4 regions of the Streptomyces sp. NPDC001093 genome follow, and region 3 is predicted to be linked to each of the others. Evidence: riboswitches for the same ligand, from Rfam matches in the RefSeq annotation. Region 3 holds a riboswitch; each other region holds the start of a gene.
What was found. A riboswitch is a leader RNA that binds a small molecule or an ion and turns the genes downstream of it on or off. The one in region 3 is predicted to bind cobalamin.
Positions count from the first base shown of each region.

Region 1 (2,193 bases), on a different contig from region 3:
GTCCTGCCTCACCCCGCTGCTCCGGGGGTGGGGCGGGGGCCGTTGACTGGGCCCCGCATCGCCACAACTCCCGCGCGCGAGCGCGGATGTTGCGGGAGCCGTTCCGGTCCGCGTGATCAACGAATCCGCAGGACCGGCATGCGAAGCGGGCCTGGGAGACCCGGTTCGCCTTGTCCATGTGCCCGCACTCTGCGCAGGTGCGGGGGGTGTACACCGGGTCGACGTACACCACCGGTACCCCCGCCCGGCGGGCCTTGTACGCGATGAACTGCCCGAGCTGGGCGAAGGCCCAGCTGGAGTGGGTGGCCCGTTGGGGCCACATGCTTCGCAATCTTGTGACTGATGCAGGTCTTCTTGATCACATGTTGGGCAGCTTGTGCCCCCAGCCCCCAGCCCCCACCTGGACTTCACTTCGCCGTACGTGCGCTGCCGCAACTCGAAGTTGCGCTTCACATCCTTGTCGAACGCCACGCGACTACACCAGGTCGCAGCCTCGTTGCAGGCGCGCGGAGTCGCCTCAAGTGCCGCCGCCTGCAAGGGCGTCGGCACGCACCTGCACGTTCACAGCGGATCACTCGATCGAGCGACTGATCTGGCTGCACGACCGTACGCCCGAGAAAGACCCATACCTGGATCCCTCCGTACCGGTTATATCCGGGGAACACGCTCCGAAGCCGCCACAACACAACATCTGGGGGTGACACGACAGCCCGCCACTAGATGTATGCTCATCCTCGCTGTCGCCGCAGGGGAATCCGGTGTGAATCCGGAACTGTCCCGCAACGGTGTACTTGTGCATGTCCGTTCCCAGAAACGCCGTGCACAGGAGTCAGTCCGAGGACCTGCCGGCAGCGCACCCGGCCGTCCGGTCCGGGTGGCCTTCAGACGTCCGGGCCTCGTGGGATGGGCCGGTGGACGCGACGCCGTGCGCGCTCGTGGCTGCCCCCTGCCCTCCACAAGGCCCCCGTGCCGATCGAGGGAGAGCCCCACGTGACCATCGCGCCAGCAGATCCGGCTTCAGCCAGCGGCCTGGAGACCGACGGTCCCGGTACCGCGTTGCTGCGGACCCTGACCGAGCTGACCGCCGACCTCCCCGACGCCGACCCCGGCCGGGTCGCCGCCGCCGCGCTGCGCGGCCGGTCCGCTCGGGCCGACGAGGCGGAGTTGCGCGAGCTGGCCACCGAGGCCGCCGCCGGGCTCATCTCCGAGGACCCCGCCTACTCCCGGCTGGCCGCCCGGCTGCTGACCCTCTCCATCCGCGCCGAGGCCGCCTCGCAGGGCGTGACGTCCTTCACCGGGTCCGTGGCCGTGGGGCACCGCGAGGGGCTCATCGCCGACCGCACCGCCGACTTCGTGCGGCTGCACGCCGAGCGGCTCGACGCGCTGGTCGACCGCCGGGCCGACGACCGCTTCGGCTACTTCGGCCTGCGCACCCTGCACAGCCGTTATCTGCTCCGGCACCCGATCACCCGCAAGGTCATCGAGACGCCCCAGCACTTCATGCTGCGGGTCGCGAGCGGCCTGGCCGAGGACGACACGACCCGCTCCGTGGACGAAGTGGCCGCGCTCTACGGGCTCATGAGCCGGCTCGACTACCTCCCGTCCTCCCCCACGCTCTTCAACTCCGGCACGCGGCACCCGCAGATGTCGTCCTGCTACCTCCTCGACTCCCCGCTGGACGAGCTGGACTCCATCTACGACCGCTACCACCAGGTCGCCCGGCTCTCCAAGCACGCCGGCGGCATCGGTCTGTCGTACTCCCGTATCCGCAGCCGCGGTTCGCTGATCCGCGGCACCAACGGGCACTCCAACGGCATCGTGCCGTTCCTGAAGACCCTGGACGCCTCGGTGGCGGCCGTGAACCAGGGCGGCCGGCGCAAGGGCGCCGCGGCCGTCTACCTGGAGACCTGGCACTCCGACATCGAGGAGTTCCTGGAGCTGCGGGACAACACCGGCGAGGACGCCCGCCGCACGCACAACCTGAACCTCGCGCACTGGGTCCCGGACGAGTTCATGCGCCGGGTCAACGCCGACGCGCAGTGGTCGCTGTTCTCCCCGGCGGACGTGCCGGAGCTGGTGGACCTGTGGGGCGAGGAGTTCGACGCCGCCTACCGCAAGGCCGAGGAGGCGGGCCTGGCGAAGAAGACCATGCCGGCGCGTGAGCTGTACGGCCGGATGATGCGCACGCTCGCG
Region 1 is NZ_JBEPBF010000067.1:9,132-11,324, reverse strand. It holds gene ABT288_RS28580 (zinc ribbon domain-containing protein) at 1-322, opposite strand, end outside; cobalamin riboswitch at 725-864, shown strand; gene ABT288_RS28575 (ribonucleoside-diphosphate reductase subunit alpha) at 991-2,193, shown strand, end outside.
Region 1: it holds a riboswitch for cobalamin, as region 3 does, so the genes downstream of both, ABT288_RS28575 (ribonucleoside-diphosphate reductase subunit alpha) here and nicT (Nickel transporter NicT) in region 3, are expected to answer to the same signal.

Region 2 (2,193 bases), on a different contig from region 3:
GGGCCGCCGAGCCGGAGGCGGTGGACCGCTGGCTCACCGACCCCGAGTGCGCACCGCACGGGGGTGAGTCCGTGCGGGATCTGTGCGGACGGGTCGCGCGCTGGCTGGCCGAGGCGCAGGAGTGGGAGGGCCGTACGGTCGCCGTGGTCGAGCCGGAGGTGGTGCGGGGGGCCGTCGTCCATGCGCTCGGCATGCCCGCGGCCGTCTTCTGGCGCCTCGACGTGCCGCCGCTGACCGTGACGGAGCTCAGCGGCCGGGCCGGGCGCTGGAATCTGCGGCTGGGGTGTCCGCTTGCCGCGGCGGAGGCCGATTAGGCGGAACGGCACAGGGCTCGGCGGGCGGTTCCGCCGGGCCCTGTGCCGTACGCGGGGAGTCAGTGCGCGGCGGGAACCGCTCGCCGGTTCGCGGCCGTAACCGGCTTGGGGTTCAGCAGCCGTTCGGCCAACTCGCCGAAGGCGAGGCCGAATCCGGCCCACAGAGCGGTCTGGATCGCCAGTGCCGAGAGCCGGAACCGCCACAGCAGGGTGGCGGGGAAGCCCTTGGGCACCTCGTTGACGGCGGGCAGGAACTGGTAGGCCAGGCCGATCACGACGGTGAACGCGATCACTGCGGCCACCGTGGCCCACCAGGTGCCCAGGCGCGGGGCGAGCCGCTTGCCCAGGATGGTGGCGGCGACCGCCAGCAGGACGCTGAGCAGCATCATCAGGAAGTACAGGGTGGTCCGCTTGCCGATGGTGTCGGGGTTGCCGACCGACGGCGGGTTGGCCGGGTACTTCAGGAACGGGACGACGTACACGGCGAGCAGCGCGCAACCCGACAGCAGCAGTGCCGTGGCGCGCGGGCCGAAGCGGCCCACGCGGCCGAGGGCGAAGCAGAAGGCGAGCGCGGCGATGCCGCCGAAGGCGACGCCGTAGACGAGGACACCGGTGGCGAGGCCGGCGGTCGACTGCAGGGAGCGGGAGACGACCTCCATCTCGTGCTCGTGGGAGTGAGCCTGCTCGAAGCTGATGGCCTTGTCGACGTTCGGCTCACCGAGCACGTAGGCCACGACCAGGGCGAGCACACCGGCCGCGAGACCGGCGAGCATGCCCCGGACGAGAAGGTTCCGTACGGTTGCGGAGTTCATGGGCGCGGTGTTCGTCGCGTCAGTGGCAGGGGAAGCCCAGCAGGTGGCGGGCGTCGTGCACCCACTCGTGGACGTCCGTGCCGTTGAACACGGAGGTGGCGCCCTGCTCGGCGCCGACGAAGTAGAGCAGGATCAGCATGAGGATGCCGAAGAAGACCGCCCAGGGAGCAATCGCCTTCAGCGGCAGCTGGGCGGGAACGACGGGGGTGGTGGCTGTCGGCTGGGCGACGGTCTGCGCCATGGCAGGACCCTCCTCTGGGAGTTCGCGTCCCATCTCGGTGGTGCACAGGACGACGACCACGGGTCTGACTCACGAGCCCCTGGGGGTCCCGCATACAGTGGCGCGACCGTGCCGGATTCCCACCGGCTTCCGTTTCGCCGTCATCGATATCGGATCGACCGTACCGCGTGACGCGCGCATGACCAAGACCGCCTCTCTCCCAAGTGATCTTCCTCTCCCACCTGGTGGGACGGTACGGGACCGGTGGGTCAGCGGGAATCCGTGCGGCGCCGCGGCGGGGTGAAGGCGTACAGGCCGAGGATGTCCGGTAGGGGGGCCACTCCGGGGCCGCCGGAGCGGACCCAGGTGACGATGTCCTCGGTCGCGTCGGGGTCGTTGACGAGCCCGAGCCACACCGGCCGCGCGCCGGCGGCCCGGCCCGCGGCGGACGGCTGTACGACGACGACGTTGGCTTGGTCGCACACATCGAGGCAGTCGGAGATGCGCACCGGCACCTCCGCCCGCAGACGCGCGGTCTGCGCCGCGTGATCGACCCCGGTCACCTTGGGACTGCCGCAGCAGCAGTCCCGGCACACGACGACCCGGCACGGTGCCGCGCCGCTCCCCGCCACGGCGTCGTCCGACGCCTCTTCCGCCGGCCTCTCGGGCACGCCGCGTCACTCCCCGCCGTCGCCTTGTGTCGCCGGTCATCATTCCACGGCGGAGAACACCCGGTTGCGGAGGGCGTGTTCGGCCGTGCACGTGGCGGGAAAAAGGGTTGGGCGGGTTGATCATCGATCTGTTAGCTTGCAGTTGACCGTGTACCAGCCGAGGAGGTGAGACCCAT
Region 2 is NZ_JBEPBF010000068.1:49,763-51,955, forward strand. It holds gene ABT288_RS29015 (histidine phosphatase family protein) at 1-314, shown strand, start outside; gene ABT288_RS29020 (CbtA family protein) at 374-1,126, opposite strand; gene ABT288_RS29025 (CbtB domain-containing protein) at 1,146-1,367, opposite strand; cobalamin riboswitch at 1,405-1,542, opposite strand; gene ABT288_RS29030 (hypothetical protein) at 1,616-1,978, opposite strand.
Region 2: it holds a riboswitch for cobalamin, as region 3 does, so the genes downstream of both, ABT288_RS29025 (CbtB domain-containing protein) here and nicT (Nickel transporter NicT) in region 3, are expected to answer to the same signal.

Region 3 (2,193 bases):
CTGACGCCATCGCTCAGCCTGAGCTTGTCGTGCAGGACGCCGACCAGTTCGATGGTGCCGACGAAGAAGGCGACGGCGATGGAGAGGCCGGTGATGGTGAGGTTGTAGAACACTTTGCGGACGGGGTTGGAGAACGCCCACTGGTAGGCGAAGTTCATGAAGGTGCCGTCGAGGGTGTCGAACAGGCTCATACCGGCGGCGAAGAGGAGGGGCAGGCACAGGACCGCGTACCAGGGGAGGCCGGCGGCGGCGCCGTTACCGGCCAGGGCCAGGAGCAACACCTCGGTCGAGGTGTCGAAACCGATGCCGAAGACGAAGCCGAGGGGGAACATCTGGCCGGGGCGGCGGACGGACCTGGTGAGCCGGCCCAGGATGCGGTTCATGAAGCCGCGTGAGTCGAGGTGGGCTTCCAACTCGGCCTCGTCGTACTGCCCGTTCCGCATGGCCCTGAAGACACGGGCGATGCCGACCAGCGCGACGAGGTTGAGGGCGGCGATCAGGTACAGGAAGCCGCCGGAGACCGTGGTGCCCAGGGTGCCGAGGACCTGGTGGGTCCGGGAGTTGTCGTTCATCAGGGTGCCGGCGAGCTTGGCGCCGCCGGCGACCAGCGCCGCCATGACGACGACCACGCTGGAGTGGCCGAGCGCGAACCAGAAGCCCACCGAGAGCGGTCGCTTGCCGTCGGCCATCAGCTTGCGGGTGGTGTTGTCGATCGCGGCGATGTGGTCGGCGTCGAACGCGTGCCGCATGCCGAGGGTGTAGGCCGTGATGCCGAGGCCCACCCCGAACGCCTTGCTTCCGACCTCGTAGTGGCGCGGGACCACGAGCAGGAAGAGGATCCCGAAGGCGACCACGTGCAGGGCGACGATCACGGCCAGGAGGCCGGCGGTTCGGACGGTGTCCTCGCGCCGCCAGCGGAAGGAAGGGGAGACGGCGGTTTCGGGCACGCCTTCGGGCATGGTCATACGGTCACGCTCCAGCACCTCGTGGATCAGCTTCGTGCTGCCGTGGCCGGTCTCCTGGCTGACGGGTCATCGCGCCCGCCCCTGCCTTCCCGGCCGCGAGGCCAGTGGCAATGCATGGGGCGGGAACTCCCCGATCACAGTGGCGAGGGCCGCTCCGGACTGAGCCCCTGAGGGGCTGTCACCGGTCTTCCCGAACACCACGGCCCGCTCACCCTAGAAGGCCGGAGGCCGAGGCTGCAAGGCTGCATAATTGTGCAGGTATTGAAGCGGGATTTCGCGGACTGCGATGATGGGTCCATGCATCTCGTCCCCGCGGAACGCGCCGGGCAGCGGATCATCGACGGCCATCGGGTCTGCGATGCCATCGCGGCCGTCGGTGAGCCCGAGCGTGTACGCGTCTGGGCCGACCGCTTTTCTCTGCTGTCGGATCCCGGGCGCCTGGCCCTGCTGCTCGCCCTTCACGAGGCCGGTCCGATCGCCGTCTCCGACCTCGCCGTCGCCACCGGCATGAGGGACACCGCTGTGTCCCAGGCTCTGCGCCTGCTGCGAACCGCGGGCATCGTCGACGGCGAGAAGGACGGCCGAATCGTGCGCTACCGGCTCGTCGAGGGCCCGACGGCCGCGCTGCTCGAACACTGCGTGTCCCGAGAAGCATGACGAGATCAGCGGCCGCACGCGATCGCGGCAAGTGTCGCGCGACGCTCCCGCGCAGATACGGCCGCTCGGTTCAGGCGTGTGCGTGCCCGGTACGACGGCGTGTGACCCAGCCGAGGATGATGTCCACCGCGAGGAAGCCGGCGAGCGGGACCCCGAGCAGCGGGACGTAGTAGCCGACGACGGCGACCACCGCGACGCAGGGCACCAGCACGTACACCGGCACCTGCCGCCAGGCACCGCGGGGAATCGGGCGGCCGAAGGCGGAGCCGCGGCCGCGCTGCCACCACATGCGGTAGCCCCAGAGGATGAGGAGGACCAGGGCCAGGGCGAGGCCGGCCAGCGCGATCTGGTTCACGAGGCCGAACAGGGTGCCGGTGTGGGCGTCGATGCCCCACCGGGTCAGTTTGGCCAGCACCGGGTAGTCGGAGAAGCGCAGCACGTCGGTGACCTTGCCGGTGGCCGGGTCGACGGCGATCGAGTCCTGCTTCTCCGGCCAGCTGCGCTGGATCTGCCGTACGACATAGGCGGAGGAAGAGTCCGCGGGCGGCACGATCTCGACCGGGTCGGACAG
Region 3 is NZ_JBEPBF010000024.1:17,990-20,182, reverse strand. It holds gene nicT (Nickel transporter NicT) at 1-965, opposite strand, end outside; cobalamin riboswitch at 993-1,213, opposite strand; gene ABT288_RS14905 (metalloregulator ArsR/SmtB family transcription factor) at 1,263-1,622, shown strand; gene ABT288_RS14900 (PepSY-associated TM helix domain-containing protein) at 1,693-2,193, opposite strand, start outside.

Region 4 (2,193 bases), on a different contig from region 3:
GAAGATCTCCCGCCGTGAGGTCGTCGACCACACCAACGTCGTGGCCGAGACCGAGGAGCCGGCCGGCGTGGTGACCGCCGCCATCGCCGCGGTGACCCCGCCCCCGGCGGGCCTGATCACCGAGGACCTGACGGCCACGATCGCCTCCCCGGCCGCCACCGAGCCCGCGCCCGAGGCCGCCCCGCCGGCCGCGACCGTCTGACCCCGGCCCCACCGGTAACCAAGGAAGCAACCCCATGAAGATCGACTGGTCGGCCCTCGGCTCCGTCTTCGGCGCCAGCCTCGTGTTCACCGTGGGCCTGGTGGCCCTGTTCACCCTCGGCATCAACGGTCTGGCCCGGCGCGAGAAGGCCGCGGCCCAGGGCGACTCCGCCGCCCTCGCCGTCACCGGCGCCTACGTCTGCTTCGCGGCCTGCGCGGCGGCGGTGGCGTACGGCATCTTCCTCATCGTGTCCAAGTCCTGACGGACCGCCACGAACCAGGCAGCACGAAGGCTCCCCTCCCAGCGTGACGGAGGGGAGCCTTCGCCGTACCCACAGGCCACGGGCGTCCCGCGATGTGGGGATCGGCACACTCTCCCCTCGCAGGTCAACGGCAAGTTGACGGCCGTTCCGGGCGCGTGGTGGACTGCCCAGGCCATGTACGGCGGCAAGAGAGGAAGCCGGTGCGAATCCGGCGCGGTCCCGCCACTGTCACCGGGGAAGAAACCCCGGGAGCCAGGAACTCTCACCGCCGAATCTCGTCGAACCAGGGCGCGGACACCCTGAGTGAGGACATCGATCGCCATGCCCGGCTGCCGAAGGACAAGGACCCGCACCAGGCCCGCTCCTGTACCCATGGCCGGCTGAGCCGATGGGTGCCGATCGCACTTTCGCGTACGGCGCCGCCGCCGGTCTTCTCGGTGACCTGCTCCTCGGCGATCCGCGCCGCGGGCATCCGGTCGCCGCGTTCGGACGTGCGGCCGCTGCCGTGGACCGCGCGTTGTGGCACGACCACCGCGGCTGGGGCGCCGTGCACACCGTCGTGTGCGCCGGTGGCGCCGTCGCACTCGGCACGCTGGCCGCACGCGCCGTACGCCCCTGCCCCGCCGCCTCCGTCGCGCTGACCGCCGCCGCCACCTGGGCGGTCGTCGGCGGTACGTCGCTCGCCCGGGAGGCCCGCGCCATCGGGCGCTCCCTGGAGTCCGGGGACGTCGAGGCGGCGCGGGCGCGGCTGCCGCACCTGTGCGGCCGGGACCCGCAGGCGCTGGACGCCGACGGGATCGCCCGGGCCGTGGTCGAGTCGGTCGCCGAGAACACCTCCGACGCCGTCGTGGGCGCCCTGGTGTGGGGGGCCGTGGGCGGGGTGCCCGGGCTGCTGGGCTTCCGGGCCGTCAACACCCTGGACGCGATGGTCGGTCACAGGTCCCCGCGTTACCGGCGCTTCGGCTGGGCCTCCGCCCGGCTCGACGACGTCGCGGGCTGGCCGGGGGCCCGGCTCACCGCCGTACTCGCCGCCGCGGCCGGATCCGACCCGCGGGGTGCCCTGCGCGCCTGGAAGGCCGACGCCCACCAGCACCCGAGCCCCAACGCGGGCCCCGTGGAGGCCTCTTTCGCGGGCGCCCTGGGCGTGCGCCTCGGCGGCACGCTCTCCTACGGCGGCCGCGTCGAGCACCGGCCCGTGCTCAACGGCGACACCGGCCGGGCCGTCCAGGTCACCGACATCGACCGGGCCGTACGGCTCTCCCGCCGCGTCGGCGTGCTCGCGCTCGGCACCACGGTCGCCGCGCGCCTCCTCGTCAATGGTGTCGTCAAGGGTCTGAAGGGACGTGGGAAGTGAACGGGGGACTCCTCGTCGCCGGCACCACCTCCGACGCCGGCAAGAGCGTCGTGACGGCCGGGATCTGCCGGTGGCTGGTGCGCCAGGGCGTGAAGGTGGCGCCGTTCAAGGCGCAGAACATGTCGCTCAACTCCTTCGTGACCCGCGAGGGCGCGGAGATCGGGCGGGCGCAGGCCATGCAGGCCCAGGCGTGCCGGATCGAGCCGACCGCGCTGATGAACCCGGTGCTGCTCAAGCCGGGCGGCGAACAGAGCAGCCAGGTGGTGCTGCTGGGCAGGCCCGTGGGCGAGCTGAGTGCCCGCGGCTATCACGGCGGACGGCAGCAGAAGCTCCTCGGCACGGTGCTGGACTGCCTCGCCGAGTTGCGGGGCACGT
Region 4 is NZ_JBEPBF010000016.1:104,356-106,548, reverse strand. It holds gene ABT288_RS11225 (inorganic phosphate transporter) at 1-202, shown strand, start outside; gene ABT288_RS11220 (hypothetical protein) at 237-464, shown strand; cobalamin riboswitch at 607-748, shown strand; gene ABT288_RS11215 (cobalamin biosynthesis protein) at 853-1,818, shown strand; gene ABT288_RS11210 (cobyric acid synthase) at 1,815-2,193, shown strand, end outside.
Region 4: it holds a riboswitch for cobalamin, as region 3 does, so the genes downstream of both, ABT288_RS11215 (cobalamin biosynthesis protein) here and nicT (Nickel transporter NicT) in region 3, are expected to answer to the same signal.